Parabacteroides chongii: one gene and its partner. The protein of the gene in region 2 interacts with the protein of the main gene of each other region in a pairwise test. Links are inferred from orthologs where the notes say so. Each region holds a gene or a part of one and is shown on either strand. Other genes may lie near its edges.

Region 1 (16,634 bases), 2.3 Mb from region 2 along the record:
CCGTTCACGATCAGGTCGTACGCTTCTTTCACGCGTTCCCAACGTTTGTCACGGTCCATTGCATAGTAACGGCCGATGATGGAAGCGATCTTACCGCCTGTTGTTTTCAGATGGTTTTCCAGTTGTTCGATGAAACCTTTACCGCTTTTCGGGTCAGTGTCGCGACCGTCCATGAAGCAATGAACGTATGCTTTGTCCACTCCGTATTCTTTCGCGATATCAGCCAGTTTGAACAGGTGTTCCAGTGAGCTGTGTACACCACCGTCGGAAACCAGTCCCATGAAATGGATCTGTTTGCCGTTTTCTTTGGCGTAGCTATAAGCACGTTTGATTTCCGGATTGTCGAGGATTGTATTCTGACGACAGGCGATATTGATCTTCACCAGGTCCTGGTAAACGATACGGCCTGCACCGATGTTCAGGTGACCTACTTCCGAGTTACCCATCTGTCCGTCGGGTAAACCTACGTTTTCGCCGGAAGCCTGCAACTGAGAGTTAGGGTATGTTTTCAACAGATAATCCCAGTACGGAGTGGGAGTGTTGTAGATTACATCATCTTTACCACGGTCGCCGATTCCCCAGCCATCGCAGATCAATAAAAGTGCTTTCTTGCTCATGATTGCCTTATTTATATAGTTTATACTTATTAAATATCTAATACCGGGCGCAAAGATAAGCATTTCTACCGTAATATTATTTCCCTTTAAAGTATTACTTTTGTGGTAAATATGGAAAAGAAGATATACTACAACGATCTGGGAACCATCCTTCTCCGTACTACCCCGCGAGCAACCCGTTATACGCTGAAAATATCAAAGGGAATGATCACCGCCACCATGCCGGAAGGCGGGGATGAAGGACGGATGCTGTCTTTTATCGAAGAGAACAGGCAGAAGCTTCTCTCGGCTTTGAAAAAGCATCCGGCACGCCCGTTGCTGGACGAGACGACGCAGTTGCAGGCAACTACTTTTCGCGTAGAAATATTCCGTACAGACCGTAACAATTATTATATGACCTTGAAGGAAGGGATACTTCGTATTGCTTGTCCGGCAGCAACCTGCTTCGAGTCCGATAAAGTTCAGGAGATTTTGAAGGATTTGTTGGAGAAAGCGCTTCGCCACGAGGCTAAACGATTACTTCCCGACCGCTTGATGGCACTCGCTGCCCGATATAAATTTACCTGTACAGGCGTACGGATCATGAACAGTAAGACCCGGTGGGGAAGTTGCAGCACGCGCAAAACAATCAATCTCTCCTTATCCCTGATGTTGCTCCCCTGGCATCTGATCGATTATGTCCTCCTTCACGAACTCTGCCATACGGTAGAGATGAACCATAGCGACCGCTTCTGGAAACTCCTGAACGGGATAACCGACAATAAGGCGCTCGCCTTACGGAAGGAGTTGAAAGAATACCACATGCTGTGATCTGTCGTATCAGTCTACTATGTGACTAATCCTTTGTGCCGAACTATATGTTTTGCCACAGTGATGGCAGAGCCTTGCCATGCAAGTGGCAATCTTCTGCCATCACTGTGGCAATACTCTGTCATCGTCATGGCAAGACTGTCATAACGGTGACAAAGCTTTGTCGGTTTACTGCGCCAGGGAGAAGCGGAGGGCAACACCGTAGTTGGAGTTGCTTGTCGGATAAGCAGCGTTGGAGATCAGCGGCTCATTGATCTGCAGATCGTAGAATGCACGAAGTGTCAATGCACGGCTCAGTCCGTAATCGGCAGAGAACTGGATTGTCTTGGCAACGTTACCGCTGGTGGCCTGTGTGAAGCTGTCTTCGATCTTACGGATCAATGACTGCATCTTGTTGTACGAGAAGTCCAGGCGCACGGTCAGGTCATTGCTAAAGTCACGTGTCTTCTTCATCTTCAGAATCTTGTTGAACTCGGCAAACTTGTAACCCAATCCGATCGTGTACTTGTTGGACAATGCCTCTACGATCTGATAAGACGATATGTTCAGGTTCAGATTGCGTGTAGTCGTATAGTCCGCACGGATCGTTATATTGTTCAACATCGTTGCATCCACTCCCAGCAGCGGACTGAAGCTTTCGGTCAGGCTGACAGAAGAGATGGAATAGGGTGAAGAAGGGATCGGCTTTTCGGAAGCATTCTGTATGAATCCGAGATTGTCACCCAAACCGGCATCGACCCAGGTAGAATAGGTTTCGTAAGCACCTACGTTATATGTACAACGATATTGATGGCTCAGCATAACCGTCTTGAAGTATTTCTTGATGGCAGGAATACGGATCAGACCGTCGTATGTGATACGCCAGTTCGGCAACATGCTGCGCAGAGCCGGGAACGGTGAATGTGAAATCTTGTTCGGGTCTTTCCCTGTATAAGCAGCCAGGAAAGCCGGGATCAATACGTCGCCGGAGTTGCGGCTGACGCCCTGTTCGTTGTTGCTTCCCGGATTGTAAGGTTGTCCTCCGTATCCGTTCTGCCCCAGGAATCCTCCGGACGGATAGTTTGTTCCGGCATACCGGTTTTCCAGTCGTTGGGCTATGATCTCACGGTTCTCGATGAACTTGTCGAACGATTTGGAAGAATAGTTGTTTTCAGCATTGCCGATACCTTTGAAGAAACTGCCCAATGCGATAGTCGTCATCGTGAAGTTACCTCCGGTCAGTTCCGGCATGCCGGAATACATATATTGTATATCGGTGCTGCGGGTGTCGACACGGTTGGCATTCAGGTCGATCTTCAGTCCGGTGATCGGTTCCAGGTTCGCCCGTATGTTCAGGTTCTTGGCACTGGTCATGACTGCCGGATTGATGTTATTGGTGTTTTCGATCAGCCAGCCACGGTCTTTGGCATCGTAAAGGAAGTCGCGGTTGACGGCTCCGAAGGCAAAACCAAGACCCGGAGTCAGACCGAACGGTGAACGTCCCTGTCCGAAGATATCGCCGATCATCGGGGAGAAGCCCGGCACCGACATACCGGCAGTAGTCGCATACTGGATGTTGACGCGGCGCACCATCATCAGGAAGCGGCTGGCATGTTCGGCTGCTTTGTAGAGGAAGTCCTCCGTCGCTTTCGGACCCGGCTTGATCGTCAGTTTCAGATGTGCCGTATCCTGGTTCAGGATCATCACCTGTGCATAGTTGATCGGCTTGTATTTGATGGCATAGACCTTGCCGTCGGCTCCGCGGGCAGTGATGCGTACCTTCTTGGTAAACATACCGTGCTGGACGACTGTTCCGCTATCCATATTCAACTGGATATCTTTCTCCAGCTTGATCTCTTTCTTTTCTTTCTTCTTGGCAGCAGTACGGGTGGCGGAGAACTTCTGATTCACTTTCTTCAGGAATTTGTTCTTGTTGTAAAGTGACTGGAAGTTGAGGCTTCCCTGCCAGTCTATCTGGCGTTGGTTGGTAATCGTGTTACCGAGTTCATACTCCGTATCGGTGACGGCTCCACGATCCCAGTTGTACTGTGCGTTGTAAGTGATGGAACTGTTTACCCAATCCATCACCGGGATATATTGCAAAGGCATATTCCAGGTAACATTGAATGTCTGGTCATATTTCAGCGGTGTACCCAGGTCGGCAATGCTCTGCTTTACGGAATCCTTCCAGACCTGATATCGGTCGGGAGCCAGTTCCTTGTTGACCTGTACATACGGCTCCTCGATCCGGGCGTTCGTTCCGGAGGTGAAGGTCATGTTCAGGTTATTCGTGAAGTCCCAGCGCAAACTGAAAGCACGGTCCCAGTAGAACTCGGAGCTGAAAGTTACTTCCGGTTTGTATCCGGTGTTCTCCAGGTCGCGCAGCTGCATCTCGTTATAATTGCGCATCATGGCAGTCTGGAAACTGATATTCGACGGCAGATAGTTCAAGCTGAACTGCTTGATATAACGGGTGTATCCGTTGTTCTTCTTTATCTTTTGGAACGGACGGAACGGCTTCGCATACGGTGTGTAGTTGTAAGCGAAGTTACCACGGTAATCCTTTGTCGTTTCATACTCCGTTTCCGAATTTTGTCTTTTCGTCTGACTGAATGAATAGCCTATCGAGAAGTTTGCCGGGTCGTAAGGCATCGGAGTTTTGCTACGGATGTCTGCCCTTACGTTGTTGAACGAGATGCTCTTGACAACGGTCTGGTCGATAGCGAAACTCTTGATGGAGTCTTTTTCGGCCTTTGTATCGACAGCATCCAGGGCATCGTTCAGTTTGATATCCTGGTCGAGCGGATTGTATTTGGCTTTCGTCTGATCTTTCGAGTATGCATAGTACATCGGTATGCTGACCTTCGCCTTTTCCGGGAAGAACTTACCCCATTCGATGTTAGCTGCCACGTTATACTGTGTAAAGTCGTCGATGCGGCGTTCGGCGAGTGACTGGTCGAGGGCACCGAAGCCGGCTGTTTCGATACGACCGCCGACATTCACGGTTGCCAGGTCGGATACGGCTACGTTGAGGTTGGCATTGGCTGCCCAGCCGCCTTCTTCGTTAAACTCGCTCAGACGTAACTCGTTCACCCAGATTTCACCACTTCTGACATCGTTGGAACCGTAGTTGCGGACACCGATCATGATCGTTTTTACTTCCGACAAGCTCGGGTTACCGATGATACTGACTTTATAGCCTTCACCGGTTTCTGAATACACCGTATTGAACGTAATTCCCTGCTCGCCTGCCCGTTTCTTTTTGTTACGGTTCAGTTTGAGATTGGTCAATAGTTCAAGAGGGAAGTCCAATGTGTTATAAGTAGGATTCCATACATCTTCAGCTGTATACGCAGCTTGGTTCGGCTGGGTTACTTTCTGCGGAACCTCATATTCGTAATAGTTATTTTTATAGTCGGAACCCAAACGAATGAATACAGACAGATCACCATCCGCCAGCGGTGTATATTTATCTGCGCTGTCAGGCAAAGCTTCAGCATGGGCAAACAACTGCAACCGTTTGTACTGGCGCAGGTCGTAAGAGGTCGTTTTATAAACGGCACGTGCATCCCGAGGGGCCAATTCCGTTACCTTCAAAGAGAGCGCCTGCTCATTTTCCCGACGCAGCTGAGGCTGGCTCGGGTCTGTCTGACGGCTGACTCCCGGAGGGGTTACATAAGGAATCGGTGTACGACGGCTGTTTTCCTCTATATTCACAGAAGAGACTTCGAGCGAACCGTTGACTCTTGGCGGCACTTTCGGATCGGATAGATCCTGTTCGTAAGAACGCCATTCACCGCGTACGAGTTCAAACGTTCCGAAACGCAGGATGGTCGGTTTACTGAAATTAGTCATATACATACGCATGAAGCGGATGCTCTTGAAATCGCTGATGGCTCCGACGGAGCGATTATATTTCTTTACCGGAATCTTGAAGAGATACCAGGTTGCCGGATCTTTCTTCTGTCCTCCGTCGTTATCCCCGTTGGGTATTTTAGGGTAAGTTATTTTCTTATCCACAATGAAGTTCTTTCCTACTTCCAGATCATCCGGATGAATAGATACTTTGTATTCAAAATACTTCTCGTTCTTGTTCATCGTGTTGTCCTGGTTCAGGTCTTCCACATCCGGATTCTTGGAAGCGGAGGTGTCGTAGCGTTCACCGGTAGTTCCATTCTCTGCAGAGTTGCCTTCGGTTCCGTTGTAACGCTTGTAACGTTCCAGAATGCTGACACTGTTATCATCTAACTCACGACCACGGAAATAGCGGTATTTATCTGTCCCCGGGTTCATTAACGGAGAATAGGGGTCTTTTTCCATTTCTCCAATGACTTCAGGTGTCAGCTTGCCTCTGAGCTTATCCATAAACTCCCGGTAAGCAGGATAGTCCCGTTCTTCCTCAGCCGACAAGCCGTTGAGTCCGACATCCTGCCGGGCACGTGCACCGGCGGTATTATCGAATGCATAGACTGTACTTTGCTGCTTCGGAACAAGTCCCCAGACCGTAGAGTCGATCCGGCTTCTGTCCCCGTCGATAGGCAAACCGTTTTCATAGAACTTCTTACCATCTTTCAACACATCTTCCGATATTTCACCCAGGTTGAAATACAAGTCACCGCCTTTGATTATTTCACCTTCCCGTTCTTCGTAGATATAAGGGTCGAGCATCCAAAATTCAATGTATTCTATGTTGGCAGTCTCGAAATCGCTTTGATCGATCTTCCGCATGATACCTCCCCAACGTTGTTCCGGATTCTGCAATGTACCGTCTGAATTGACCAGATCGGCATCGAGGTTATACGGACCACGTTCGTTCGGATAATAAGCGAGGTTAAGAGCCTGTATCGTACTCGTTTCATTGTAACCCTGGTCTCTGTCGGGGAACAATTCATCTACATATACGGCACGGACGTAATGGTTGGATAGTTGCTCTTTATCATTACGGATATGCTGAGGTGCCTGACTGGAGTTCCTACGCGTGAATAATCCGTCGACATAATACCACGCCAGCAAAGCACGGTTTTTACCATAAGTGATATCGTTTGTCCGGTCGGCTTCCGGGAAGAGAGCTTCGGGACTGTTGTCCCAGGGCACACTGGCGAGCTTCCACGGATACGGGTTCAACAGGTCGAAACCGCTCTGCGTAGACTCGAAATCGTCTAGATAAGAATAACCTCCGGTATATTTGTTTTCATAATGCCCGGCTATCAGGTGGGCAAATTCACCGGTGAATGCGATCTGGCTGGGCTTGGTCAGATTCAGTAGCGGCAGTTTGTCGAATGCGTTTGTCAGCCACTGGCTTTCTGTCTTGTAGGCAATATTGAATCCCCACAGTGTATTGTTGATGGACTCGTCGCCGAACGTTGTCTTTGTCGTCAGCGGCATTTCCGACATATGCATAATGGTGGCCCCCAACGAGAAGTCGGGATTGAACTGGTAGTTGAGGTCGAGCCCCATCATCGTCTTTCGCTGCATATTATAAGCCGTCTGGTTTTCCAGCGAAACGCTTACAGGGGTTCCGGCGGCAATGATACTTTCGTTCAGGATCGTTACAGTTCCCGAAGTATAATCGACCGTATAATCCACATTTTCCGTCAGAGTGGCACCAGCAGCCGTAACGCGAACCGAACCACGTGCCACATTGCTGGCTCCCAGTTGTATCTCAGAGGCGGAAGAAGCCTTATATTCACCACGCATGATGAATTTATTCTTTTCAGCGATCTGGCGGGCGGCAGTCTGCGTTGTATCGTACAGTTCCTGGAATACGTACTTGTCTGCGACAGCCGGACTGACATATTTCACCAGCTTTTCTTTCAGGCTGGAACCGAAAGGCTCGATAGAGGGGAAGATAACCCTACCGGTAGCCGGTTGTACGGTGTATCCTTCCACAAAGTCGAAATAGCCGTCCGGATGCTTTTCGTTCTGTTTATTCAGGCGGTCTGCTCCCATCAGACGTATCCAGACCTGTTTGTTGTTTGCACTTTCCGGCAGATAGTTGATGTAAGTACCGGTCGTATCGCTTTGATAAAGAACGTCGAGGCGGAATTTGTCCTTTTGAACGGAATAAGCTCCCAGCGAATAGATGTTTTTCATCATCAAGTCCCAGTATTTCATAGGAGGAGACATGTTGACACCCTTCAGCAACTTCACGTAAAGACAGTTGCTGGGATTGGTCGGGTCGCTGTCAGAGAACTCGCCGACTCTTCCCGTTCGTTTGGTTCCGGTATTGTCCGTGTATTCATATTCGTAGGCAACAGCCAGTACCTGGCTTTCCTGTAGGCTCATATTCAAAGACAGATATCCCAGTTGTTTGTCGTAGGTATATTCGGAGTTCGGGTCCAGCAAACGGGCACTTTCCACTTCTTCGTATTCGGAACCTCCGGTGAAACCCTTCAATACGTTGTCCACCTGGCTGATCTGACGGGCACCGGCAAACTCTGTGATCATTCGGTTGTATAAAGAGTTGGCACCATTGGCAGGTAGTTCACTGTTAGGTATTGTTGCCGGAAATTCATTGTTGTTATAGATATATTCCCTTTTATTTTCACCTATATCCGTGAACGCAACGATATTACGTGCCTGGTCATAGTTACCTCTGTTGTTGGTAACCCATACTTCCAGACGTGTGATGTTCACCTTGGATGAAATCTGCGGCAGATTGGCAACGGAAGCGTCGTAGTTGTTACGGAAATAGTGCGCCAGGAAGAAGTGGCGGTTCTCATCATATTCGTCGATCTTCAATTCGAAGTCTTTTGTCTGTACGCCCCCTTTGGAATTTACCGTCTTGGATTCGGAGTTCTGTTGTGCAAACAACGCGTTAACCCTCAGTTTACCGAACTGAAGGTCTGCTTTCATACCGAACAGCGCCGCGCCGCCGTTGATCAGTGAATTGCTGGTCGTCATCGATACGTTACCGGCTTCCAGTGACTTGATGATTTCATCCTCTTCACCCGTATAAGCCAGTTTCAGCTTCTTGGAGTCGAAGTCGAAAGAAGTCTCCGTATTGTAATTCATATCGAAGTTTACTTTCGAACCGACGGAAGCCTGCACATTCAACTGCACGCTTTCGTCGAAGTTGAAGATGGTGTTGCTTCGGGCACGTTCAGGCAGTGAAGGGTCTTTGGTACTGTTACGCTTTAGCCCTAGCATAACTTCAGCCGATCCCTGTGTCCGTACGCGTACGCCGCCGGGACCGAATATCCGTTCTGCCGCACCGATACCGAACTGCATATCCGCCAGGTTGAATTTCTTGTCCGCTTCTTTCTGGAACTCTTCTTCGTTTTTCTGCCGATAGTAAGAACGGAGCGACTGCAGCATGCTGTATTCCTGATACTCTTCCGGGCTCAGGTTGATCGGCGTAGTCAGGTCCTTTTCACCCAAGCGGGTACGGACTACATATCGTCCGGTATTGATGTCATATTCGACAGCAGTCTTAACGTTCTCCGGATCACGTAAATCCATCGGTGACCGTTTGGACAGGTCCTCAAAGTTTTCCGGTACGGTTTTGGATACCGGATAGCGGGTTTCCGGTACTGTATCTTTCCCATCGGGCATATCCTGCCCTTCGAGTAACTGAATATCCGGCAACTCAGCCGTATAAGTCAGGTAATCGGCATTCAGAGAGAACATACTTGCCCCGAATAGCAGTATAACACATCCAATAATATATGTAAATGTTTTCCTTGTCTTCATTCTTACTAATTGTCAACTGTCAACTGTCAATTGTCAACTATCAAAGCATTCTGAGTGCACTTTTTATCACTTGTTCTACAGCCAGCATCGGCGAGCTTTTCAGTATTGAACTGACTACCTTTTGCGAAGCAGCCTTCTGGAATCCCAACATCACAAGGGCGGCAACCGCTTCTTCGGCAACCGCACCGTTTCCACCCGCGACAGGAGCTCCTGCACCTGCAATCGTATCTCCAGCCTTTACCTTGTTTTTCAAGTCGACGAGAATGCGTTGTGCCGTTTTCTGCCCGATTCCTTTTACCGAGGTCAATGCTGTTTCATTCTTGTTGGCAATTACCTGGATCAATTCGGCGGGAGGAAGAGAAGACAAGATCATACGTGCCGTATTAGGACCGACACCGGATACCGATGTCAGCAATAAAAACAACTCGCGTTCAGCCTTTTGGGCGAAACCAAACAAAAGATGGGCATCTTCACGTATCACTTCATATACGTAAATTTTCCCGGTAGGTTTCCCGCTGAAAGCGCTGTATGTAGTCAGAGATATGTTAAGTCCGTAGCCAATCCCTGCACATTCGATGATCATCTGTGTGGGAGTAAGCTCTACGATATCCCCCTTAATATATTCTATCATTTTGCGTCTCTTCTAGTTATTCGTATCTATTATAACGTAAATATACTTAAAAGCGTATATCCGAAGGGAAATAAATTTCGACTTTATACGGGAGTTCTGACCGCCTTTTGCCGGGACGAGAATCGTTTCTCCGGCAGGAAACTGTAGTTTCTTCGGCAGAAAAACATAGTTTCTTCAGCAGGAAACCATAGTTTATCCGGCAGAAAACAAAAGTTCCGTCGGCTAAAACTACTCCCTGCCCGGGAACTCCGCCGTGAAAGTCTCGAAACATCCGCGGTCTTGCAGCGTGACGAAGCAACGGCGGTTGTCAGGACCTCCGAATGTGATGTTCGACGGTTTTTCTCCTTTCAGTTGTATTTCACGGATCAGTTCCCCTTTCGGATTTATAAAGGCTACCGTTCCTTTCTCGTAACGGCAGAGATACAGGTTCCCTTTTACGTCGCAACGGATTCCATCCATACCGAAGCCCTCGAACGTATGGAAAAGTGTCTTGTTACTGAGCGTTCCGTCCGGCTTGATGTCATACACCCATACTTTGAGCTGTGCAGATTCGTTCACATAAAGTTTCCGACCGTCGGGACTGACATCGATGCCGTTGGTCGTCCCCATATTACTTTCCAACAAGGTGACTTTGCCGTCGGGAGTGATCAGCCAGAGCTGTCCTTTCTTGTTCGGCCAGTCCGGATCGCTGGCATACAGGTTACCGTTGGGAGCCAGGGCGATATCGTTGGGCTGGTTCATCTTCGGTTCGTGGGCATAGACGCTTATCTTCTTGGTTTTCATGTCGACCTTCAGGATGTTGTGGCCGGTATAATCAGCCACCAGCATGTCACCGGCTTTGTTGAACCGGATGCCGTTGCCCGTAGAGCCTTCGGGAAGTGTCACGAAGCATTCGTGCGATCCGTCCGGACGTACAATGCCTATGGTGCCCTCTTTTCCATAGTTGACGGCATACAGGTTGCCGGCTTTGTCGGTGGCAGGACCTTCTATCCCGTTGGTGAAAGTACCTTCCGGCAACAAGTCGGTCGTTTCCCGCGCGGCGGGAGTCTGTGCCTGGGCTGTTATTCCGATAAACAGGCAACTCATGATTGTAAGAAGCATCGTACGTGTTTTCATATCTGCTATTTGTTTTATTGTTTCCAGAACCCCGGAACAAGTAATGTCAATACGGTGAATATTTCCAAACGTCCTGTCATCATCAGGAAAGAAAGGAACCATTTGGATACGACCGGAACTTCCGAGAAGTTATCGACCGGTCCCAACTTACCCAATGCCGGTCCCACGTTACTGATAGCGGAAACGGCCGCCCCGACCGATTCCTCGAATCCCAGCCCGTCGAGCATCAGCACGATGCAGCTGATCACGATCAGTGACATGTAGGCAAAAGCGAAAGCCAGTACGCGGTGAACAATATCTCCGGATACGATATGCGAATCCATCCGCACGGGAATGATCGCATGCGGGTGAGTCTGTTTCTTAAATTCATTGAACAGGTTTTTGGAAAGGATCACAAAGCGTCCCATCTTCAACCCTCCGCAGGTCGAGCCGGCACAACCGCAGATGAACATCAGTATCAAGGCGATCATCCAAAAGAACGGTCCCCAGGGGATATAGTTCTCAGTGGCAAATCCGCAGGTCGAAACCAGCGTCACCACCTGGAATGCCGCCTGCCGGAATGCTGTGGGGAAATCGGAAAAGAATCCCTGGTACATAATCCAGCCGGTCGTTACTCCTGTCATGATCAGGACAAACCAAAAGAACCAGCGGAACTCTTCATCGAACAGCAGCTTCTTCACATTTCCGTTCAGACAGAAATAAATCAGGGTGATATTGGTTGCCCCGATAAACATGAATATGGTTATAATATATTCTATATACGCTGAGTTCCAGTAAGCTATACTTGCATTTTTGGTGGAATAACCTCCGGTAGATATGGCTGTCAGTGCATGGTTCACAGCGTCGTATAAATTCATCGGCCCTGCCCATAATAAGCCAACCAACAGTATCGTCAGGAACATATAAACACCCCAAAGGCGCTTGGCCACCTGTGTCACACGCGGGCGGAACCGTTCATGCGTGATACCCGGAGTTTCGGCGTTGAACATCTGTGTCGCGCCGCCTCCCAGGATAGGCATCAAGGCGACGGTAAACACGATCATGCCGATACCTCCCTGCCATTGAGTCAGGCTGCGCCAGAACAGGATACCTTTCGGTAATGATTCGATATCGGTAAATATGGTCGATCCGGTGGTAGTAAAGCCGGACATCGTTTCGAAAAAGGCATCCGTCACGTTATCCGCATACCCTCCCAGATAAAAAGGCAGCATTCCCAGTAACGAGAGCAATATCCAGGTGAAAGTAACCGTCAGCATCCCTTCCCTGCGGCCTGCCGTGTATTCGTTGGCACGGAAGCCGATAGCGTAAAGCGATACGCCGACCCCGAACAAGATTCCGCTGGACAGGAGTAACGGATAGAAATCGCCCCCTTTATACAGGAAAGCAACCACTACCGCCATCAGCATAAACAGCGTTTCGAGGATGCACATCATCCCCAGCATCTTTATTATGAAACGTATATTCAGTAACATACTAATTAAAATAATCCTCCAGTTTACGCATGGCTGTTTCCAGACAGAATACAACCACGTGGTCGTATGCCTGAATCTGAGTGTCTCCCTTGATCATCATCGGTTCTCCGTCCCGTATCAATCCTCCCAGCGTCAGATCCTTCGGAAGATGTAAATCTTTCACCTGTTTGCGGGTAATCTTTGAATCGGGGCGGGCTACCAGCTCCGCCACATCGGCGTTGGCAAAGGTCAGGAACTTCACGTTCGACACATCGGCATCCAGCAGGAACTGATAGATATGGCTGGCAGCGATCAGCTTCTTGTTGATCACCGAACCGATATCCATATTCTCCGCCAGCGGAATATAGTCGATGTTCTCGATCTTGGCGACCGTCTTGAATACGCCGAAACGTTTGGCAGCCAGACAAGCCAGGATATTCGTACTTGAATTGTCCGTCAGGGCGACGAATGCCTGCGCATCCTTGATACCCTCCTGCATCAGCAGCTCCGTATCACGTCCGTCGCCGTTAATGATCAGGACGTTGCTCGGAACAACCTCGGCTATGCGGTGACTTTTCTCTTTGTTTGTCTCCAGTATCTTTACACGGATATTATTCGGCAGATACTGGCTGGTACGGATGGCAATGCGGCTGCCTCCCATGATAAAGACCTTTTTCACTTCGGGGTCCTTTTTACCGGCATGCATTTGCACGTCCTTGATATGCTCCTTGGTAGTCGTGAAAAAAACGATATCGCCGGGCTGGATAAAATCGGTACCGCGTGGGATAATCGTTTCATATTGCCGTTTGATGGCAACGATATGGTATAGTTTCTGTTCGTTCAGCAGTTCGACCAGCTGTTTGTTTACCAGCCGGGAGTTCTCGCGGACCTTTACGCCCAGCAGGATCAGGGCACCTCCGAACAGTTCCCAGTATTGACGGGTCCATGGTCGGCGTATTGCGCTGACAATCTCTTTGGCAGCCAGCATCTCCGGATAGATCATCGAGTGGATGCCCAGTTTTTCGAACAGTTCCTTGTTTTTGGGTAACAGATATTCGTAGTTATTGATACGTGCCAGAGTCTTGCGTGCACCGAGCTTGGAAGCCAGGATGCTGGCAGCGATATTCGTCGTTTCTTCGGGAGTAACGCTGACGAACAGGTCTGTCTTTTTTATACCGGCTTCTTCCAGGTCGCGGATCGAAGTCGGATTTCCAACCATCGGAAGTATCTCCATGTTGGAATTGGTGATATTCAATCGTTCCTCACTCGGGTCCATCAGGATGATATCCTGCTTTTCCTGAGATAACATCTTCGCGAGATGCGTACCCACTTCGCCTGCCCCGGCAATAATAATCTTCATTTTGTTAATTGTTACTCATTCCGTTTGCCGTGTCGCCCGGCAAAACGGCATTAATATTTAATCGTTCATCATCTTTCGTATCTCCCCGGCTATACTTCCGGCATCCAGGCCGCATAATTTATAAAGTTCGGGGATAGATCCGTGTTCAATGAATGTGTCGGATATACCGATGCGCTTCACCCGCGGAGTATATCCGTTGTCTGCCATAAATTCAAGAACGGCTGTTCCCAGTCCGCCCTTCACAACACCGTTCTCCACGGTGATGACACGCTTAAACTTCTTTCCGACCTCATGTAATAATTCTTCATCGATCGGTTTCAGATAAATCATGTCGTAATGGGCAACCGACAGTCCTTCGCCTGCCACTTCCTCTATTGCCTTTATCACTTCGTTTCCGATCGGTCCGATAGATAAAACAGCCAGGTCATTTCCTTCGTTCAGTTTTTTACCTTTTCCTATGGGGAGCACCTGCATTTCGTTGCGCCAGTCTTTTTTCTCTCCTTTTCCGCGTGGATAGCGGATCACGAAAGTACCTGCAGCCTCTTTATAGCCGGTGTACATCAGATTCCGCAGATCCAGTTCGTTGAGCGGCGAAGAGATTGTCAGGTTAGGGATCGGACGCAGGTAAGCCAGGTCGAATACCCCGTGATGCGTAGCTCCGTCTTCACCGACCAGTCCGGCACGGTCCAGGCAGATTACCATATGTAACTTCTGTAACGCCACATCGTGTATCAGGTTGTCGTACGCCCGTTGCATAAACGACGAATAGACATTGCAGAACGGGATCATCCCTTCCTTGGCAAGTCCGGCGGAGAACGTCACCGAATGTCCTTCGGCGATCCCTACGTCGAATGCCCGCTGCGGAAATGCCTTCATCATATAGATCATGGAACTTCCGGTAGGCATGGCGGGAGTAATACCCACGATCCGTTCATCTTTTTCTGCCAGTTCAACCAGGGTATGTCCGAAGACATCCTGATACAGTTGCGGCTCGTCCAGCTTGTGGACAATGATCCGCTCTCCCGTCTCTTTGTTGAACTTGCCCGGAGCATGCCATTCGGTGGCCGACTCCTCGGCAGGCTTGAATCCTTTGCCTTTCTTTGTTTTGATATGCAATAGTTTCGGACCTTGCAGATCTTTTATATCGTTCAGCACCTTGGTCATATAATTGATATCATGCCCGTCGATGGGACCGAAATAACGGATGCTGAATCCTTCGAAAAGGTTATGTTGTTGTGTAAGCAGCGCTTTCAGGCTGTTGTTGAAGCGCAGGATGTTTCCCCGGCGGTCGTTGTTGATCAGCTTCATCTTCCGCAGCCCCTTGTACACATCGTAACGCATTTTGTTGTAAGCCTGGCTGGTCGTGATGTCTACCAGGTACTGGCTCAATCCTCCCACGCAATTGTCGATAGCCATATCGTTGTCGTTGAGGATAATCAGCAGGTTGTTGGGGTTGGCAGAAGCATTGTTCAATCCCTCGAATGCCAGTCCGCCTGTCATGGCACCGTCGCCGATGACGGCAATGACGTGGCGGTTGTGCTCTTCTTTGAGTTCCGAGGCAACCGACATACCCATCGCAGCCGATATGGAGTTGGAGGCATGTCCGGCAATGAAAGCGTCATACTCACTTTCTCCCGGGTTAGGAAAGCCACTGATGCCTTTGAATTTCCGAAGCGTATGGAAAGCTTCCCGGCGTCCGGTCAGTATCTTGTGCCCGTAAGCCTGATGGCCGACGTCCCAGACAATCCGGTCGTATGGGGTATTGAATACATAATGCAGAGCAACGGTCAGTTCGACTGTCCCCAGGCTGGCTCCCAGGTGTCCGGGATTTTCAGAAAGTATATCTATAATGTATTGACGCAACTCTGCACATACCTGGCCCAATTTTTCAGGAGGCAACTTGCGCAAATCCTCCGGATAATTTATGACGTTCAATATATGTTCATCCTTGCAATCTATCATGTCCGCTAATTTTTGTGGCAAATGTAAAGAATTAACGGCATATAAAATAGTTTTGGCTGGGCATTTCTTAGTTTTCTTATTTTCGGGGGAACGGAAGCCGGGGAAATAGCTTTCTGAAACGGATCAGATAAGTCGTGACATTGCTTCCGGCAATGATCAGCGTTACTGCCAGGATGATCATTATAATTCCGCAACCCAGCCGGGGTGTCAGCACCTCACCGAAGATGGTTACTCCGAAGAATACGGCAGTCAGAGGTTCCAGCGCACCCAGGATGGCAGTCGGCGTAGAGCCGATATACTGGATCGCCTGCGTGGTGCACAGGAAGGATATGGCGGTGGGAAAGATTGCCAGGGCCAGTAAATTACCCCACAGGTACCAGTCCTCGACAATGCGCAGGCTTTTTCCGAAATCTACGCGGATCAGAAAGAGCAGCATTCCGAAAAGCAAGATGTAGAAAGTCAGTTTAAGTGTCGCTATATCCTTCAGTCTCGGACGGTTTACGCCGACAATGTAAATGGCGTAGGACAGTGCGGAACCCATGACCAGAAGTACCCCTGTCGTACTAAGCGTTGCACCGCTTCCCGTTTTGTAAAGTAAGCTGATACCGCCCAAAGCCAGCATAATACATAAGACCGTCTGCAGGGTCAGCTTCTCTTTAAAGAGCAACGACATAATGAGGGCTACCATGATCGGATAGACGAACAGCAAGGTCGACGCAATGCCGGCTTCCATGTAATTGTAACTCAGGAACAACGCCAATGAAGAAAAAGCGACCAGGAATCCCAGGACGATCAATGGCGGTATATCTTTCCGGCATAGCTTAAAATTCCTGCCTCTTGCTTTTAGCATGATTCCCAGCACGGGGATGGCAAACAGGTATCTGAAGAAAAGTACCGAGTCAGGATCCATTCCCGCCTTGTACAACGGAAGAGCAAAAAGGGGATTCATACCGTAAGTGGCTGCTGCGATCGCCCCCAGCATGTACCCTTTAACCTTTGCATTCATATAGGTAGAT
Region 2 (16,727 bases):
TGTCGAGTATTCTTTTCAACGGGGCATAGATCAGCGTGAGCGGCGTGCGAAGTTCATGGCTTATATTAATAAGGAAGTGCACTTTCTCTTCATTGATCCTGTTGGCATGTTCTTTCATTTGCCACTGCATTTTTCTGTTTCTGCGCCGGCGTGATACGTGGTCAAACCAGAAGAGCATCAGGGTCAGCAGAATAATAAAAAGGACAAAAACATAAGGACGCTGATACCAGGGTGGAGTGACTGTGATATGAAGCACTTCGGTCGGTTCACTCCATTCCCCGCTTTTTGAGTTACAGGAAACCAGGATGGAGTAATCACCGGGTGCCAGCATGCGTAGGGAAAGGATATGATTGTATGTTTCAGTATATTGATTATCCGTACCGTTGATCATGTAACGGTATAGTTTGTTCCTGAACACATCTTTCTCCATAGAGATTACTTTTATTTCTATCGAGCTGTGTGTATGAGGAATGGTTATCCGGTTATTTCCACTGGATTCCAACTGGTCGATACATGAATTACCGTTCAGCAGGACATCCATCAGCCTTATTTCCGGTAAAGGTTCTTCTTTGGTAGATATGTTTTTATTGATACGAAGCAATCCGGAAGCTCCTCCCAAATAGATGTAGTCGGAAATGGAAGAGACTTGATATTTATAAATAAACTCATTCGTGGTATAGCCGTCCGACTCTCCCCAGGATGCAAACCGTTTCTTTTTCAAGTCGTACGAGAATAACATATTACGCGCACCGATCCAAAGTCTGTCCTGATCGTCCAACAGCAAGGTAGAGACACTGTTGAAGAGTTTGGTCTCGATCTTGGTGAATACCCTGGTCTTTGAATCGAAATAGCCGAAGCCATATTCCGTTCCGATCCAGAAGATACCGTTTTTATCGCGGGCAACCGCCTTGATGGCTTCATGTTCCCCTATGCTGAGAAGCGTATATAAGGTATCGTTGCCATGGTGAGCCTCATACAGTTTATTGCTTTGAATGATAAAAGCCGATTGGTCGTCGGTACAAACCATCTTCATCGGCCCGGTGGCTAACCTGCCTCCGTCGATTTTGAGGAACGAGTATTTGCCTGTCCGGTGATTATGGGTGACGGCGTTTTTACCGAGATAGTAAGACCACTCGTCTGTGATCCGGTAAGCCATCGAAGCATTGCCGCTATGGAACTGGTCGATTGTGGTAGCTTCATCGATGACATAGAAAGGACGGCTATAGCGTCCTGTTTCTTTGTTGAATAGGTAAAGACCTTTTGTATAGAGTGATACAAGTAATTCGGAATCGGAATAATCGGTAATGGATACGATTTTATCCCCGTAAGTAGCCGGATAGTGTTTGAACGTATCGGTGTAGGGATTGTACTGGTTAATACCTCCTCCGTCCGTACCCAGCCATAAACGTCCTTTCTTGTCTTCGTGGATACTGCTGACCGATATATCACTCAGTCCGTTGGTGTTGTTACGGGGTACATCTTTATATGTTTTCATGAAAACCTCCTTGATGCCGATCATGCCGCCCCGTACGGTACCTACCCAGATATTTTCCTGTTTGTCTTTATAAATACATTTGACGGAGTTTACCGGCAGAGTACTCATGTCTCCCGGCGTATGCATGATAGCGGTAATATCGGAAGGATGATCCATATCCATGATATTGATGCCTCCTCCGTCGGTCGTGATCCAAAGTTTATTGTTTATCTCCATGAAATCGAGGACCAGGTTCGTGTTTAGTTTGGAGTTTTCCGCATGGATATCGTAAAGTTTTTCTCCGTTTGGGGCGTAGCAGACAAAACCTTTGTTATAGGTAGAGAGATAAAGTCTTTTCTTGCTGTCGAGGTAAGCGGCGTTCAAATTTTTCTGAACCGGATAGTTTGTGTCGGATATCTGTCCGGAAACCGGATTATATCTGAGGACTCCTTTACTGATGGAAATAAGGAGTAATTCTTCTTTATCCCAGCGTTTTATATAATGGGGAGAAAAATTGGAGGAATCTTTCGATAGAATCTGTCTTTTACTGAATGTCTTCTTTTTATAATCATAGGAGAATAGTCCGTCGTTGGCTGTAAACAGGATGGAGCCGGAAAGCGGATAAAATGAGTTCGACAGGATTGGTTTGCCTTCGAATAATAGGGGGCGAAACGAGTCACTGCTTTTATCGTATAGGGTCAATCCGTTATTGGTCGAAATCCATATATTGTTGACAGAATCTTCTGCAATGAAATAGATGGTATTTCCGGGTAGAGAGTTTGGATTGTCTTTTTCATGGTAATAACTTTTCATATCATACCGGTCGAAACAGTTCAGACCGGAAGCAGTGCCGATCCATATTAATCCTTTGTTATCAGCCAGGATACAATGGACGGTAGTTTGCGACAGTCCTTTGTCGAGACCCAACTGCTGGAAATAGTAGCTGGGATTGGCCCCCCGTCCATAACCGATGCAGGTGAAAAACAAGAACAAAATGTATAATATCCTAAAAATAGAGTTGTTTCCCATCGTATTCCATTCTAATATCCGCAAATGTACTAAAACATGTCCAAAGATGAAAGTATTCGGCATAATCAGAACTTTAGGATGGTTTTTGACATGAAAAGTACATTTGTTGACACCGGAGCAGGACGGAAAATGCAACTTTGCCTTTGCAATTATTAACTAATGAAGACCGCTAATGGAGTGAGTTATGAGTTGAGTTATTTTTGGAGTGGAATGACCACTATTCTTTATTTGTCTTGAGAACTTTATTTTATTATCATTTAAAATTAGATTTTATGAAAAAATCCCTTGTAACATTGTTACTGATGTTATTCTGTTGTGCAGTTTATGCGCAGCAAAATGTGAGTGGTGTTGTTATCGAAGAGGCAACATCGGAACCCTTGGCCGGGGCCGCCATTCAGGTGAAAGATTCACAGAGTGGTACGATTGCAGATGCGGAAGGTCGCTTCACGCTTTCTGTATCGCCCGGACAAACGTTACTGATATCCTATATCGGTATGATTCCCCAGGAAATTCTGGTGAAAGGAAATATGACTAGTTTAACTATTAAAATGCTTAGTGACGCAGTGGATATAAACGAAGTAGTAGTGGTAGGCTATGGTGTACAGAAGAAAGTGAATCTGACCGGTTCGGTTTCTTCGGTGAAAGGCGAGGCGCTGGAGCTTCGTCCGGTAGCTGATGCTGTGCAGAGTCTGCAGGGAATGGTGCCGGGGTTGCTGGTTAGCAATTCCAGCGGCGGCCGTCCCGGAGGTACCGGTACTTTGACATTGCGTGGACAAGGAAACCTTGACAATAACGCTGCACCTTATATCTTGGTGGACGGTGTGGAAATGAGCCTTTCGGATGTGAACCCCAGCGATATTGAAAACATATCGGTATTGAAGGATGCGGCGGCTTGTGCTATCTACGGTGCGCGTGCAGCTTACGGGGTGATCCTGGTGACTACCAAGAAAGGGGAAGAAGGTAAAATGCGTATCAATTACCAGGGAACGGTAGGTTGGAGTTCGCCGACAGTATTGCCGGATATGGTTAATTCGTACGACTTTGCTCAATACTGGAATGCGGGTGTTACGAATGCCGGCTCACCGCGTTTGTACAGTGACGAAAAGCTGGCTTTGCTGCAACAGTATATTAATGATCCGAGCAGCGTAAATCCGTGGTTTGAACTGCCTGCCAATGCTAATATGAACCCGGCTTTCGAAAACTCGGAGTCAGGAGTAGGTAATGTGAACTATTTTGATCTGCATTATAAGAACTGGGCTTTCAAGCAGAATCATAACATCAGCCTGAGCGGTGGCGGTAAAGCGGCACAATATTATATCTCGGGAGGATATTATTCGGAAGACGGTATCCTTCGTTATGCCGATATGGATTATAAACGTTATAATTTTGCGGCTAATATCACTTCACAGCTGACCAGCTGGATGAAGTTGAAAGTAAATTCCAAATTCATGCACTCCGACCAGAATACCCCGTTCGGTGACGGCGGTATCAGCGAAGGTTTCTATCATTCGCTGGCACGTTTCCGCCCGACGGTTTCGCCGATCGACCCGAACGGAAACTTTACGGAGCTGACAATGATCCCGTACTTGCAGAGCGGTACTTATACGAATACACAGCGTGATAATATGAACCTTACCGCCGGTCTGGAAATCCAGCCGATGAAGAACTGGTTTATCTTCTTCGACTATACGTATAAAATGGGTAACAAGGAATATGAAGCCCTGAACGTCAGCCCGCTTATTTATGGAGCCGACGGTGTGAGTACTTCTAAAGGGGTACGCTCGGAGTTAGGTATGTCGCCTGATGGTAAATTTACCCGCAGCTATGACCGCTCACGTTATCAGTCGATCAATTTGTACACAAATTACCTTTTCAGCATTGCTGAAAAGCATAACTTTACTGTAATGGCTGGTTTCCAGGAAGAAGATTATGACTATAGCCTGATGAAGAACTCCATTACAGGATTATATTCAACCAGCAACCCGAACGTGGGAATGGGAACAGGCGACAAGACCGTTGTCGATACTCGTAACGGCTGGGCTACCCGTGGTTTCTTCGGACGTATCAATTATGATTACGATGGTCGTTACCTGGTTGAAGTGAACGGTCGTTACGACGGTTCTTCCCGTTTCGCTTCCGGCAACCGCTGGGGATTCTTCCCTTCCGTATCGCTGGGATGGAATATCACGCGTGAAGAGTTTATGAGCTCTGTTACAGATGTGTTGTCTAACCTGAAGCTACGTGGTTCTTATGGTTTGCTGGGTAATCAGGCAGGTGCCGCCCTCTATACTTTTGCGGCAACCATGTCTTTGAACAACGGTTTAGGTAATTATATCTTCTCCGACGGACGCCATATCTTTACAAAAGCGCCGGGTGTAGTAAATCCGAATACAACCTGGGAGAAAGTGGAAAGTAAGAATATCGGTATCGATTTCGGTTTCTTAGGGAACTCTTTGACCGGTACGTTCGACATTTTCCAGCGCGATACGAAAGATATGTTAGGCCCTGGTGTCGACTTCCCTGATTTCTTCGGAGCCGATGCTCCTAAAACAAATAATGCACGTATGCGTAACCGGGGGTGGGAGTTGGCTTTGAATTATCGCGGACAAATCAACGGTGATATTCAATATACTATCGGCGGTTCAATCTCCGATGCCACTTCAGAAGTGACCGAATATGCCAACCCGACCGGAACGAACCCGAATGACAATTGGTATACAGGTAAGAAAGTGGGTGAAATCTGGGGTTATCGTGCCGACGGTCTGATACAGACACAGGAAGAAGCTGACGCTTATAATGAAAAATATGATATGTCGTTTATCAGCGGACGTCCCTGGACTCCGGGCGATGTGAAGTATCGCGACCTGAATGGCGACAATAAAGTTAACAAAGGAACCAACACATTGGATGATATGGGCGATATGACGGTGATCGGTAATACGACCCCGCGTTATCAATATACAGTGAACGGTTCTATCAGTTGGAAGGGCATAAGCCTGAGCATGATGTTCCAGGGTGTAGGCAAACGTGACTGGAATCCGGGAACAGGTGCTTATTTCTGGGGAAGCGGTCCGTATGCACAGGTAACTGTGTTCAAGGAACATCTGGATTACTGGAGTGAATCGAATCCGGGTGCTTACTATCCGAAACCCTATATCCATACGGCAGGTGGTGTTGTTCCGTTCCGTGATAAAACGATGACGACCAGCGACCGGTATATTCAGAGCGGTGCGTATTGCCGTCTGAAAAACCTGACAGTAAGTTATGACCTTCCTGCAATCTGGACGAACAAAATCGGTTTGCAGAAGGCACAGGTATTCTTCTCCGGTGAGAACTTATTGACTTTTACAAAGTTGAAAGGCATGTATGACCCGGAAGCGATCTATACAAAGAATGATTATACCAGTGAAGGTGGTAAGAACTATCCGATGAACCGGGTAATATCTGTGGGTTTAGTTGTTAACTTATAATTTAGAGATCTTATGAAAAAAAGAAATATATTTTTAGGCTTGATCCTGGCTTTCAGCCTTACATCTTGCTTTGATTTAGATAAAATGCCGGAAGGTGTGCTTTCTACTGCACAGCCTTTCAACAGTACCGGCGAAATGAGAAACTACCTGGATCAGTTCTACCAGACAGGTGCAGCTTATGGTAGCGGCCTGCGTGCACAGGATTTCGGTGCCGGTGGAGGTGGTAATATTGCCGGGTATGATACACACAGTGATAATATGTCGTCCAGCTCGGTAAGTTCCCGTCTGGCCGGGGAGACCACATTGAGCGGAGCTTCCAAGTTGTCGAACTATACAGGTATCCGTAATCTGAACTTTTTACTTAATAACTTAGGTAACTGCGCAGAAGAGGGAACCTCGGAGTATAACCAGTATGTAGGTGAAGCCTACTATTTCCGTGCCTGGTATTATTATCAGATGTTTGTGAATTATGGTCCCCTGACATGGGTCAGCACGCCGCTCGATCCGGACGAAGGTGCCATGCAACTTCCCCGCGACAGTCGTACGGTCGTAGCCGACAGTATCCTGGCGGATCTGGATAAGGCGATCTTTTATCTGAACGAACAGAATAACAGTGGCTCGATGCGTGTGCACAGAGACGTAGCCCGTGCCCTGAAGAGCGAAGTCGCCTTGTTTGAAGGAACCTGGGAGAAATATCACAAAGCAAAGGGGGATAAGTTTTATGATCCTTCGGTAACGGACGAAAAGATAAAGAGTTATTTCACACAAGCCATAGCTGCTGCCAAAGAGGTGATGGATCGTGGTGTATGGAAGATTTATACAACCGGAAATACGACGAACGATTACCGTCAGATGTTCCAGACAACAGATTTATCCGGTAACCCGGAAGTCCTCTGGTTTAAGATGTATGACGGCGACCAGATCGGAAACAACGTGAACCGTTACCTGAACCAGGGTGGCGGAGGTGTCGGCGTGACAGCTTCATTGGTAGACGATTACCTGACTATCGACGGAAAGCCTTTTGTGGGTAATGCACTGATAGAATCTAAGAAGGTATTCGGAAACGAACTATTGCCAACCGTTCGCGACCCGCGTCTGGTACAAACCATTTGTGCACCGGGACAGCAACTTCGTCCGGACGATGCACCTCCATATTACGTGGTTCCGCCGCTGATCGGTTCCTCTGCCTATAACCAGAACATGACCGGTTATTCTTTATTGAAGCATGTGCAGATCGATTATACCGGTAGTCTGGATGCAGAATTTAAGGGGGCAACACCTGCTATTCAGTTCCGTTATGCCGATATCCTGTTAAATTACGCAGAAGCGATGGCTGAATTGGATGGAGCTGCCAATTCTCAAAATATTATCGTAGCTTTGCAACCGTTGCGTGACCGTGTTGGTATGCCTGCCGTTGACTTTGATCGGGAATATAATCAGGAATCCGATTATCCTTTCCGTCATTTGAATAAATATATTCAGGCTGTGCGCCGTGAACGCCGTATTGAAAAAGCTTGTGAAGGCCGTCGTCTGGAAGATATCCTGCGTTGGGCTGCTGCCGATGAACTGATTGTCGGTAAGTGGGCGAAAGGTGCTCTTTTTGTAGGAAGCAACTTGCAGAATCATCCGGAGTTTGATGGTAAGCTGGTGTATGACCAGCCTTCCGGAAATAATCTTTATCTGACAGGAAAGCCGGGTGATGCTTTACGTTATGTAGTGCCCAGCAATCCGGCCGGTTACGAGCAAGGATGGAAGTTTAATGTCGGTCGCGACTATCTGTTACCTATTCAACCTCGTATGCTGTCGCTGACAGGAGGTAAATGGGAACAGAACCCAGGGTGGTAAACTCATTTATATAAGCAAGATATATGAAAAACGTTAGATCTACAGTATTATTTTCTTTAACAGGAGCAGCGATGTTGGCATCGCTGCCCTCCTGCAAGGAGAAAGAGGAGAACAAAAAGCCGATGAACATCCTCTACATCATGTGTGATGACCATTCGTACCAAACGATTAGTGCGTACGATAACCGGTTCATCGAGACACCTAATATTGACCGTATCGCCAAAGAAGGGGTCCGTTTTACCAACAGCTTTGTTGCCAACTCGTTAAGCGGCCCGAGCCGTGCTTGTTTGCTGACCGGTAAGCATAGCCATAAAAATGGCTTTACCGACAACACACATACTTTCGACGGTGCACAGCAGACGTTCCCTAAATTATTGAAGCAAGCTGGTTACCAGACTGCTGTCGTAGGTAAATGGCATCTTACTTCCGATCCGACCGGATTTGACTATTGGAATATCCTGACCGGACAGGGAGACTATTACAATCCGTATTTCATCGACAACGGTGAGAAGAAACAAATTGAAGGATACGCCACCAATATAACGACCGATCTGGCAATCGATTGGCTGGATCAAAAGAGGGATAAGGAGAAACCGTTCTGCCTGCTCCTGCATCACAAGGCTCCGCACCGTACCTGGATGCCCGATACTTGCGACCTGGAGTTGTATAAGGACGTTGTTTTCCCTATTCCGGAAACATTCTATGACAAGTATGAAGGTAGAATCGCTGCTTCCCAACAGGAAATGAGCATCATCAAGGATATGGACCTTGTCTATGACTTGAAGCTGGCCGACAAAGAGAATGAGATCCATTCTAATCCGGGACTGGAAAAGGCCGGCCGTGCAATGTACAACAAGCTCAATGCTGAACAAAAGGCTGCCTGGGATAAACATTACGATCCTATCATCAAGGAGTTCAAGGAAAAGAAACTTTCCGGTAAAGCGTTGGCAGAGTGGAAATACCAGCAGTATATGCTCGACTATATTCGTGTGATCCATTCTGTAGATCGCAATGTGGGCCGCGTACTGGATTACCTGGAAAAGAACGACATGCTGGATAATACGATCATTGTTTATACTTCAGATCAGGGCTTCTATATGGGTGAACATGGCTGGTTCGACAAACGTTTCATGTATGAAGAATCTTTCCGTACACCGATGCTGGTTCGTTATCCGGGTGGAATAAAGGGTGATATACCTGAAATGGTTCAGAATATCGACCATGCTGCTACTTTCCTGGAACTGGCCGGTGCTCCGATACCGGAAGACATTCAGGGCGATTCTTATCTGCCGTTGCTGAAAGGCGAACATCCGAAAGACTGGCGTACCTCTTTGTATTACCATTATTATGAATTCCCTGCGGAACATATGGTGAAACGTCATTACGGAGTACGTACGGATCGTTATAAGTTAATGCATTTCTACGACGATATCGATGTATGGGAATTGTATGATCTGCAAAACGACCCGATGGAGATGAATAACCTCTATAACAAACCGGGTACGGAAGAAGTAACCAAGCAGTTGATGGACGAACTTCACAAGCTGCAGAAACAGTACGACGACCCGATCGAATCAGAACTGGCAAAGAAGAGCTGATTTTATAACTGTAAAATAAATGTGAGAGGATGTCCCTGAGTGGGCATCCTCTTTTTGTTTTCTTATCTATTATCAGATTAAATACAAAAAAAGAGGCTCACTTTATCAGTGAACCTCTGCGTGTGTGCTTTTCCGTGGAGCATATCGGACTCGAACCGATCACCTTCAGACTGCCAGTCTGACGCTCTAGCCAGATGAGCTAATGCCCCGGGGTTGGTTTTCGAGTGCAAATATAGAGGTTTTCCTGATATATTCGCTATCTTTGTGTAAGAAATTTGGAGAAAAAGAATATGATCGTTTATAATACAACATTCAATATAGAGAATGATATCCTTACTGAGTGCATAGAATATCTGAAAAAGAGTTATATACCTCGTGCTGCAGCCAGCGGATTTTTAAGAACACCTTACTTACGCCGTATCTTACAGGATGAGACTGAGGATGCGAGCAGTTACTCGGTGCAGTTCCATGTAAAGAATCCGGAGACACTGGAATACTGGATGCAATCGGAAGGCCGTGCCCTGCAACAGGAGTTGATTACACGTTTCGGAACCAAGATCGTTGGGTTCAGTACCTTACTGGAAGAAATAGACTGGGAGAATGATTAAAGACCGTGTTATATTAGGTATAGACCCCGGAACGATCGTGATGGGATACGGTGTCCTGAAGATCGAAGGGAATAAACCTAAACTTGAGGCTATGGGCGTACTGCAACTGAACAAGTACGAAGATCATTACCTGCGCTTAAAGAAGATATTCGAACGTGTACTGGCGCTTATCGACCAATATCATCCTGACGAATTGGCAATCGAGGCGCCGTTCTTCGGAAAGAATGTGCAGAGTATGCTGAAGCTGGGAAGAGCACAAGGCGTTGCCATGGCGGCAGCTTTGGAACGGGAAATCCCGATCTTCGAATACGCACCGTTGAAGATCAAAATGTCTATTACCGGTAACGGGAATGCAGCGAAAGAACAAGTGGCAGGAATGCTACAACGTTTCCTGCATATTCCCGAAGAGTCGATGTTACCCCAATTGGATGCGACCGACGGATTGGCAGCCGCTGTATGTCATTATTTCCAGACGAATAATCCTATCTCGGAGAAGAAGTATACCGGCTGGAAAGACTTTATGGCAAAGAATCCCGGTAAGGTGAGGAAATAAAAAACTCCGGTCCCTGTTAAACCAAGGATCGGAGTTTCTTTATTATGGAAAGAAATTATCTTTTGCCAAGCTTATGATCCAAAAGAATTGCATGATGTTCTCCATACATTTTCAGTTGGTCTACAATAGCCTTTGCCGATGATTCTTCTTCTACCTGTTCGCGAACGAAACCATATAAGAAGTCTTTGGCAGCATGATCGTTGTCGGCTTCGGCGATGTCAACCATCTTGTCGATCAACTCTGATACATGCACTTCGTGTTTGTAGACATGTTCGAATACTTCCAGCGGAGTACCCCATGCAGTCGGAACGACATTAATCTGATTTATAGTGATGTCACCCCCGCGGTCGATAGCGAAATCGATCATCTTGTGGGCATGTTCCATTTCTTCTTCTGCCTGTTTTCTCATCCAGTGCGCACAGCCGTTCAAGCCTGCTTTTTGGAAATAGATTGACATTGACAGGTACAGGTTTGAAGACCACATTTCTGCTTCTACCTGTTCATTGAAAGCTTTTGATAAGTTCCTACTTAAGATCATAATGTTTACTTTTATTGAGTTGTATTTGTATAAAAGTAATTACAAAAAGTGTGCCATACTTTATTATACAATACCTTGCGCCATCATAGCTTTGGCAACTTTCATGAAGCCGGCAATGTTGGCACCTTTCACATAGTTCACATAATTGCCGTCCTTACCGTGAGCAAGGCATTGCTCGTGGATAGCACCCATGATCTGATGCAGTCTGGCATCCACTTCTTCGGCAGTCCAGGAGATATGCATGGCATTCTGCGTCATTTCAAGTCCGGAAGTAGCTACACCGCCTGCGTTAACGGCTTTACCCGGAGCAAACAACTGTTTGTGTTCGATGAACAGATCGACTGCTTCCGCCGTACATCCCATGTTGGAGACTTCTGCAACGCATAAGGTCTTGTTCTCGATCAGCTTGCGGGCATCGTCGGCATCCAGCTCATTCTGGGTAGCGCAAGGAAGGGCAATATCCACTTTCTGTTCCCAAGGCTTCTTGCCGGGATAGAAAGTTGCGTTAGGATATTCGTCGGCATAAGGTGCCACGATATCGTTACCGCTGTTACGCAATTCCAGCATGTACTCGATCTTATCGCCTGAGATACCGTCCGGATCATACACATATCCGTCCGGACCGGAGATCGTTACGACTTTAGCACCCAGTTCGGTAGCTTTCTTTGTCGCTCCCCAAGCCACATTTCCAAAACCGGAAACGGCTACTGTTTTTCCTTTTATATCGATTCCATGTGTTTCGAGCATCTGATGTACGAAATAGAGAGCACCATAGCCGGTAGCTTCCGGACGAAGGATAGAACCTCCGAACTCCATGCCTTTACCGGTGAAAGTACCAGTGTTTTCACGAGCCAGTTTCTTGTACATTCCATACATATAACCTACCTCGCGTCCACCTACGCCGATATCACCTGCCGGAACGTCACGATCCGGACCCAGGTTACGCCACAGTTCCATAATGAAAGCCTGGCAGAAACGCATGATCTCTGCATCGCTCTTTCCACGGGGAGCAAAGTCTGAACCGCCTTTACCGCCACCCATCGGCAGGGTTGTCAGTGCATTTTTGAATGTTTGTTCAAATCCCAGGAACTTAAGGATAGAAAGGTTTACAGACGGATGGAAACGGATTCCTCCTTTATACGGGCCGATCGCATTATTAAATTGTACGCGGTATCCTAAATTGACTTGTACTTCACCTTTGTCGTCTACCCAGGGTACACGGAAAGTAAAAATACGTTCCGGTTCTACCAGCCGTTCGATGATCTTGGCTTTCTCGAATTCCGGATGCTGGTTATAAACTTCTTCTATTGATAAAAGAACTTCTTTCACGGCTTGCAAGTACTCTTTTTCGCCCGGGTGCTTTGCTTCCAGTGCAGATAAAATAACTTCTGTCTTCATAGCGTTTCTTGCTTTTTTAGGAATAACAATGTGTAGGCAAATGTAGCGAATTCTATGGACTGACCAAGGGTTTTGCTTTCTTTTTGATAGTGAATTATATGTTTTTGATGCATGTATTCGGACTGGTATTTCTTTTGTGCTTTCCGACTAATGTTCATGTGCTTACATTCTAGTGTGCGGATAAGCATATTTTAATATTCGAATCATGACTTTTTTTACTTTTGAGCATGCTCGAATTTAATTTTTAGCATGGACGAAATTAATTTTGAGCTAGCCTCAAATTAATTTCAAGCTTGCCGGAAAGTATAAAAGTAAGGGAGTTAAATATTAAAATGTAAGCAGGAAAATGATAGAATATAGGGAGAAAAATGCCAATAGGCGGCATCCCAAGTGATTTTTTCCTTACATTTGGGCGCAATAATTCTATGAAATCGTTATGAGCGGAATACCGGACTTTCAGAACCTTGTGTTTAAAGACACATCATTCGCCAATCTAATGAATAAGCGTATATATAATGTACTGCTTATTGCCACGAAATACGATGCCTTCATGTTGGAGGACGACGGACGGGTGGATGAACAGATATTTAATGAATATACTTCACTCAGTCTTCGTTATCCTCCCCGTTTTACCCAGGTGACGACGGAAGAGGAGGCGCTTGCCGAATTGAAAGATCGTAATTTTGAGTTGATCATCTGTATGCCGAATATGGATAACCGTGATATTTTTGCGGCGGCAAAGGAAATCAAGATACATTATCCGAATATCCCTATCGTGGTGCTGACTCCTTTTTCGAAGGAGGTTTCCAAGCGTATCGCCAATGAAGATTTGAGCGCGATCGACTACGTGTTCAGCTGGCTGGGCAATGCCGAACTGTTGCTGGCTATTATTAAACTGATTGAAGACAAGTGGAATGCACCGGATGATACGGCAAGTGTCGGCGTACAGATTATCTTGCTGGTGGAAGACTCCATACGCTTCTATTCTTCTGCTTTGCCACATTTATATAAGTTTGTACTGGAGCAGAGCCAGATGTTTGCTAAAGAGGCGTTGAACGGTCACCAGCAGACGCTCCGTATGCGTGGTCGTCCAAAAATCAAGCTGGCGCGAACTTATGAAGAGGCCGTTCGTATTTTTGACCAGTATCGGGACAATATGCTTGGTATTGTGTCGGATATGAGTTTTATGCACAATGGGGTGAAAGATCCTTATGCCGGGTATAAGTTCGGGCAGTATGTTCGTAAGACAGGGCTGATTATTCCTTTCGTGCTTGAGTCTTCTGAATCGAGTAATAAGGTATATGCGAAGGAGCTGGGAGCGTCGTTTATCGACAAGAACTCCAAGAGTTACCCACAGGACCTGCGTAAGAAGATTATGCAGCGTTTTGGTTTCGGCGATTTCGTGATACTTAATCCGCAGACGAAGGAAGAGATTATGCGTATCAAGGATTTGAAGGACTTGCAGAGGAAAGTGTATCAGATTCCGGACGATTCACTGGTTTATCATCTTTCGCGTAATCATTTCTCCCGTTTCTTCTATTCGCGTGCCATGTTCCCGCCGGCTGAGATTCTGAAGCGAGTCGATGTGAGCGATTATAAAGATATGGATGAGGCTCGTAAACTGATTTTCGACCTGATCGTGCAGTATCGTCGGATGAAGAACTCCGGAGTGGTGGCTATCTATCAGAAGGATCGTTTCGACGAGTACAGTAACTTTGCCCGTATCGGCGACGGTTCGCTGGGAGGAAAGGGTAGAGGTCTTGCCTTTATGGGGGCGATGGTCAAACGCTATCCGAAGTTGGAGACGGAGAACTTCAATACGAATATCCCGAAGACAGTGGTGATCTGTACCGATATCTTCGATGAGTTTATGGAGACGAACGAGCTTCTGCCTGTTGCGCTGGGCGATGCGGATGACGATACGATTCTGAAATACTTCCTTCGTGCCAGTCTGCCCGCCAGTCTGATCGATGACCTGATGGCTTTCTTCGATGTGGTGAAAAGCCCGATAGCCGTCCGTTCGTCCAGTCTGCTGGAGGATTCGCATTACCAGCCGTTCGCCGGAATTTATTCTACCTATATGGTTCCGCGGCTGGAAGATAAATATGAAATGCTTCGCCTGTTGAGCGATGCGATCAAGGCGGTGTATGCTTCTGTCTTTTACAGGGACAGCAAGGCGTATATGACTGCCACGTCCAACCTGATCGACCAGGAGAAGATGGCGATCGTTCTGCAGGAAGTAGTCGGCAACCGTTACAACGATCATTTCTATCCGACCATTTCCGGTGTGGCGCGTTCACTTAATTTCTACCCGATCGGCAACGAGACGGCGGAAGACGGTATTGCCAATATCGCTTTGGGCTTGGGTAAATATATTGTGGACGGCGGTCAGACATTGCGTTTCTCTCCGCGCCATCCGCACAGTATCCTGCAGATGAGTTCGATGGATTTCGCGCTTCGTGAGACGCAAACCCGCTTCTATGCGCTCGATCTGGAGAACCTGGCACAGCAGTTCTCTATCGACGATTCTTTTAACCTCCTGCGTCTGAGCCTGAAAGATGCGGATGCGGACGGCTCTTTAAAATATATCGTATCAACCTACGACCCGTATGATCAGATTATCCGTGACGGTTATTATCCCGGAGGACGGAAGATATTGTCTTTTGTCAATATTCTGCAGCACGATGTATTCCCGCTGGCTAGGACGCTGGATGAGTTGCTTCGTATCGGTCAGGAAGAGATGGGTCGTCCGGTCGAGATAGAGTTTGCCGTAAATGTCGATCCTGCCAATCACGACAAGGCTACTTTCTATCTGCTTCAGATCCGCCCGATCGTCGATAACAAAGAGATCATGGATGAAGACTTGACGGAGGTTGAAAATGAGGAAACGATTCTTTCTTCAACCAGCGTGTTGGGGCATGGCATCGTGACGGATGTACAGGATATTATCTATGTGAAGAGCGGTGCATTCAATTCTTCAAACAATCAGTTGATTGCTTATGAGATAGAGAAGCTGAACCGTCGTTTCACGGAAGAGGAGAAGAATTATGTCTTGGTTGGTCCCGGACGTTGGGGCAGCAGCGACTCCTGGCTGGGTATTCCGGTAAAATGGCCGCATATCAGCAATGCCCGTGTGATAGTGGAATGTGGTTTGGAGAACTATCGTGTCGATCCGAGCCAGGGAACGCATTTCTTCCAGAACCTGACTTCTTTCGGTGTCGGTTACTTCACAATCAATCCTTTCAAAGGCGACGGCTGGTTCGATGAAGCGTATTTGAATGCTTTACCGGCTGTCGAGGATACGGAGTATCTGCGCCATGTTCGTTTCGACAAGCCGATCGTCATAAAGATGGATGGAAAGAAGAGCCTGGGTGTGGTGCTGAAGCCGGAATAAGATAGTATATAACAAAAAAGTCCTCTCATGCATCAAGCAGAGAGGACTTTTTTGTTTTATGACGCAATGGCGTATCAGTCTTTCTTCTTGATAAAGTCCGAAGGATAATTCACCTTGTTGATGATCTCGTTATCTTTCAGCCGGATCCAGGTCTTGAAACCTTTTTCTCCTTCTGTCATTTCGATCACGCGGGCACCGTTGGTTAGGTTGTTATAAACCGTGTCGCCACCGGTATAACGGCCGTAAGCCAATAAGATACCTTTCCAGTAGACAGCATAATCGTCATCATGGTCGTGACCGACAAATACGCCTTCGATGTCTCCCATTTCTTTCATGGAAGCAAACAGGCCGGAGTTTAGTTGCGGTGCACAAGCCTTTTCCTTACGTGTTCCTACCATTATAGCAGTTTCGTCAGATGCAGCCTGATTGTATTCCGGTAAAGCGATGTGGAAGAATGCCAATGAAGGAACCGGCGTTCCACCGTTTTGCTTTGTGAATTTAGTGCTGTTGTCGCGATACCATTGAATCTGGTCGAACTTGATGTAATCGTATCCGCCGATCCCTTCGATCTGTGAATACGAATGAGAGTCCATACAATAAATTATGGCTGCATCTTTATTTCCATTCGACGATTTGATCGGCAGGATGTAGTTGCTGGCTCCGGATACACCTTTTACTGAGTCTGTCAGGTTATAAGGGATTGTCCGGATAATATTGAACAGCTGCGTACGTGTCAGTCCTTGCTCGTTATCATGGTTACCGAATGTCATACCGAAAGGTATTTTGCGTTGGGCTGCCAGGTTAAGTATGGTGCGCATAC

What was found.
Region 1: the proteins of ruvC (region 2) and ruvA interact in binary tests that used the Escherichia coli proteins (3 or more experiments, as listed by UniProt). The link is inferred for Parabacteroides chongii from one-to-one orthologs.

Annotation. Positions count from the first base shown.
Region 1 is NZ_CP120849.1:779,943-796,576, reverse strand. What follows is about bases 7,935-10,823. They hold ruvA (Holliday junction branch migration protein RuvA), read right to left. Parts: upstream 9,730-10,823; coding sequence 9,139-9,729; downstream 7,935-9,138. Other genes in these bases: P3L47_RS03350 (SMP-30/gluconolactonase/LRE family protein), read right to left, coding at 9,958-10,823; sov (T9SS outer membrane translocon Sov/SprA), read right to left, coding at 7,935-9,098. In the rest of the region: gpmI (2,3-bisphosphoglycerate-independent phosphoglycerate mutase), read right to left, coding at 1-617; P3L47_RS03365 (M48 family metallopeptidase), read left to right, coding at 729-1,427; more of sov, read right to left, coding at 1,596-7,934; more of P3L47_RS03350, read right to left, coding at 10,824-10,845; P3L47_RS03345 (TrkH family potassium uptake protein), read right to left, coding at 10,860-12,317; Trk system potassium transporter TrkA, read right to left, coding at 12,319-13,656; dxs (1-deoxy-D-xylulose-5-phosphate synthase), read right to left, coding at 13,714-15,618; P3L47_RS03330 (DMT family transporter), read right to left, coding at 15,695-16,624. UniProt on the Escherichia coli protein: The RuvA-RuvB-RuvC complex processes Holliday junction (HJ) DNA during genetic recombination and DNA repair.
Region 2 is NZ_CP120849.1:3,093,431-3,110,157, forward strand. The notes cover bases 8,815-11,796. They hold ruvC (crossover junction endodeoxyribonuclease RuvC), read left to right. Parts: upstream 8,815-10,016; coding sequence 10,017-10,577; downstream 10,578-11,796. Other genes in these bases: P3L47_RS11415 (sulfatase family protein), read left to right, coding at 8,815-9,416; P3L47_RS11425 (DUF4286 family protein), read left to right, coding at 9,707-10,024; P3L47_RS11435 (ferritin), read right to left, coding at 10,633-11,115; gdhA (NADP-specific glutamate dehydrogenase), read right to left, coding at 11,179-11,796. Outside these bases: P3L47_RS11400 (two-component regulator propeller domain-containing protein), read right to left, coding at 1-2,503; P3L47_RS11405 (SusC/RagA family TonB-linked outer membrane protein), read left to right, coding at 2,776-5,973; P3L47_RS11410 (RagB/SusD family nutrient uptake outer membrane protein), read left to right, coding at 5,986-7,818; more of P3L47_RS11415, read left to right, coding at 7,842-8,814; more of gdhA, read right to left, coding at 11,797-12,513; P3L47_RS11445 (PEP/pyruvate-binding domain-containing protein), read left to right, coding at 12,950-15,907; P3L47_RS11450 (metallophosphoesterase family protein), read right to left, coding at 15,982-16,727.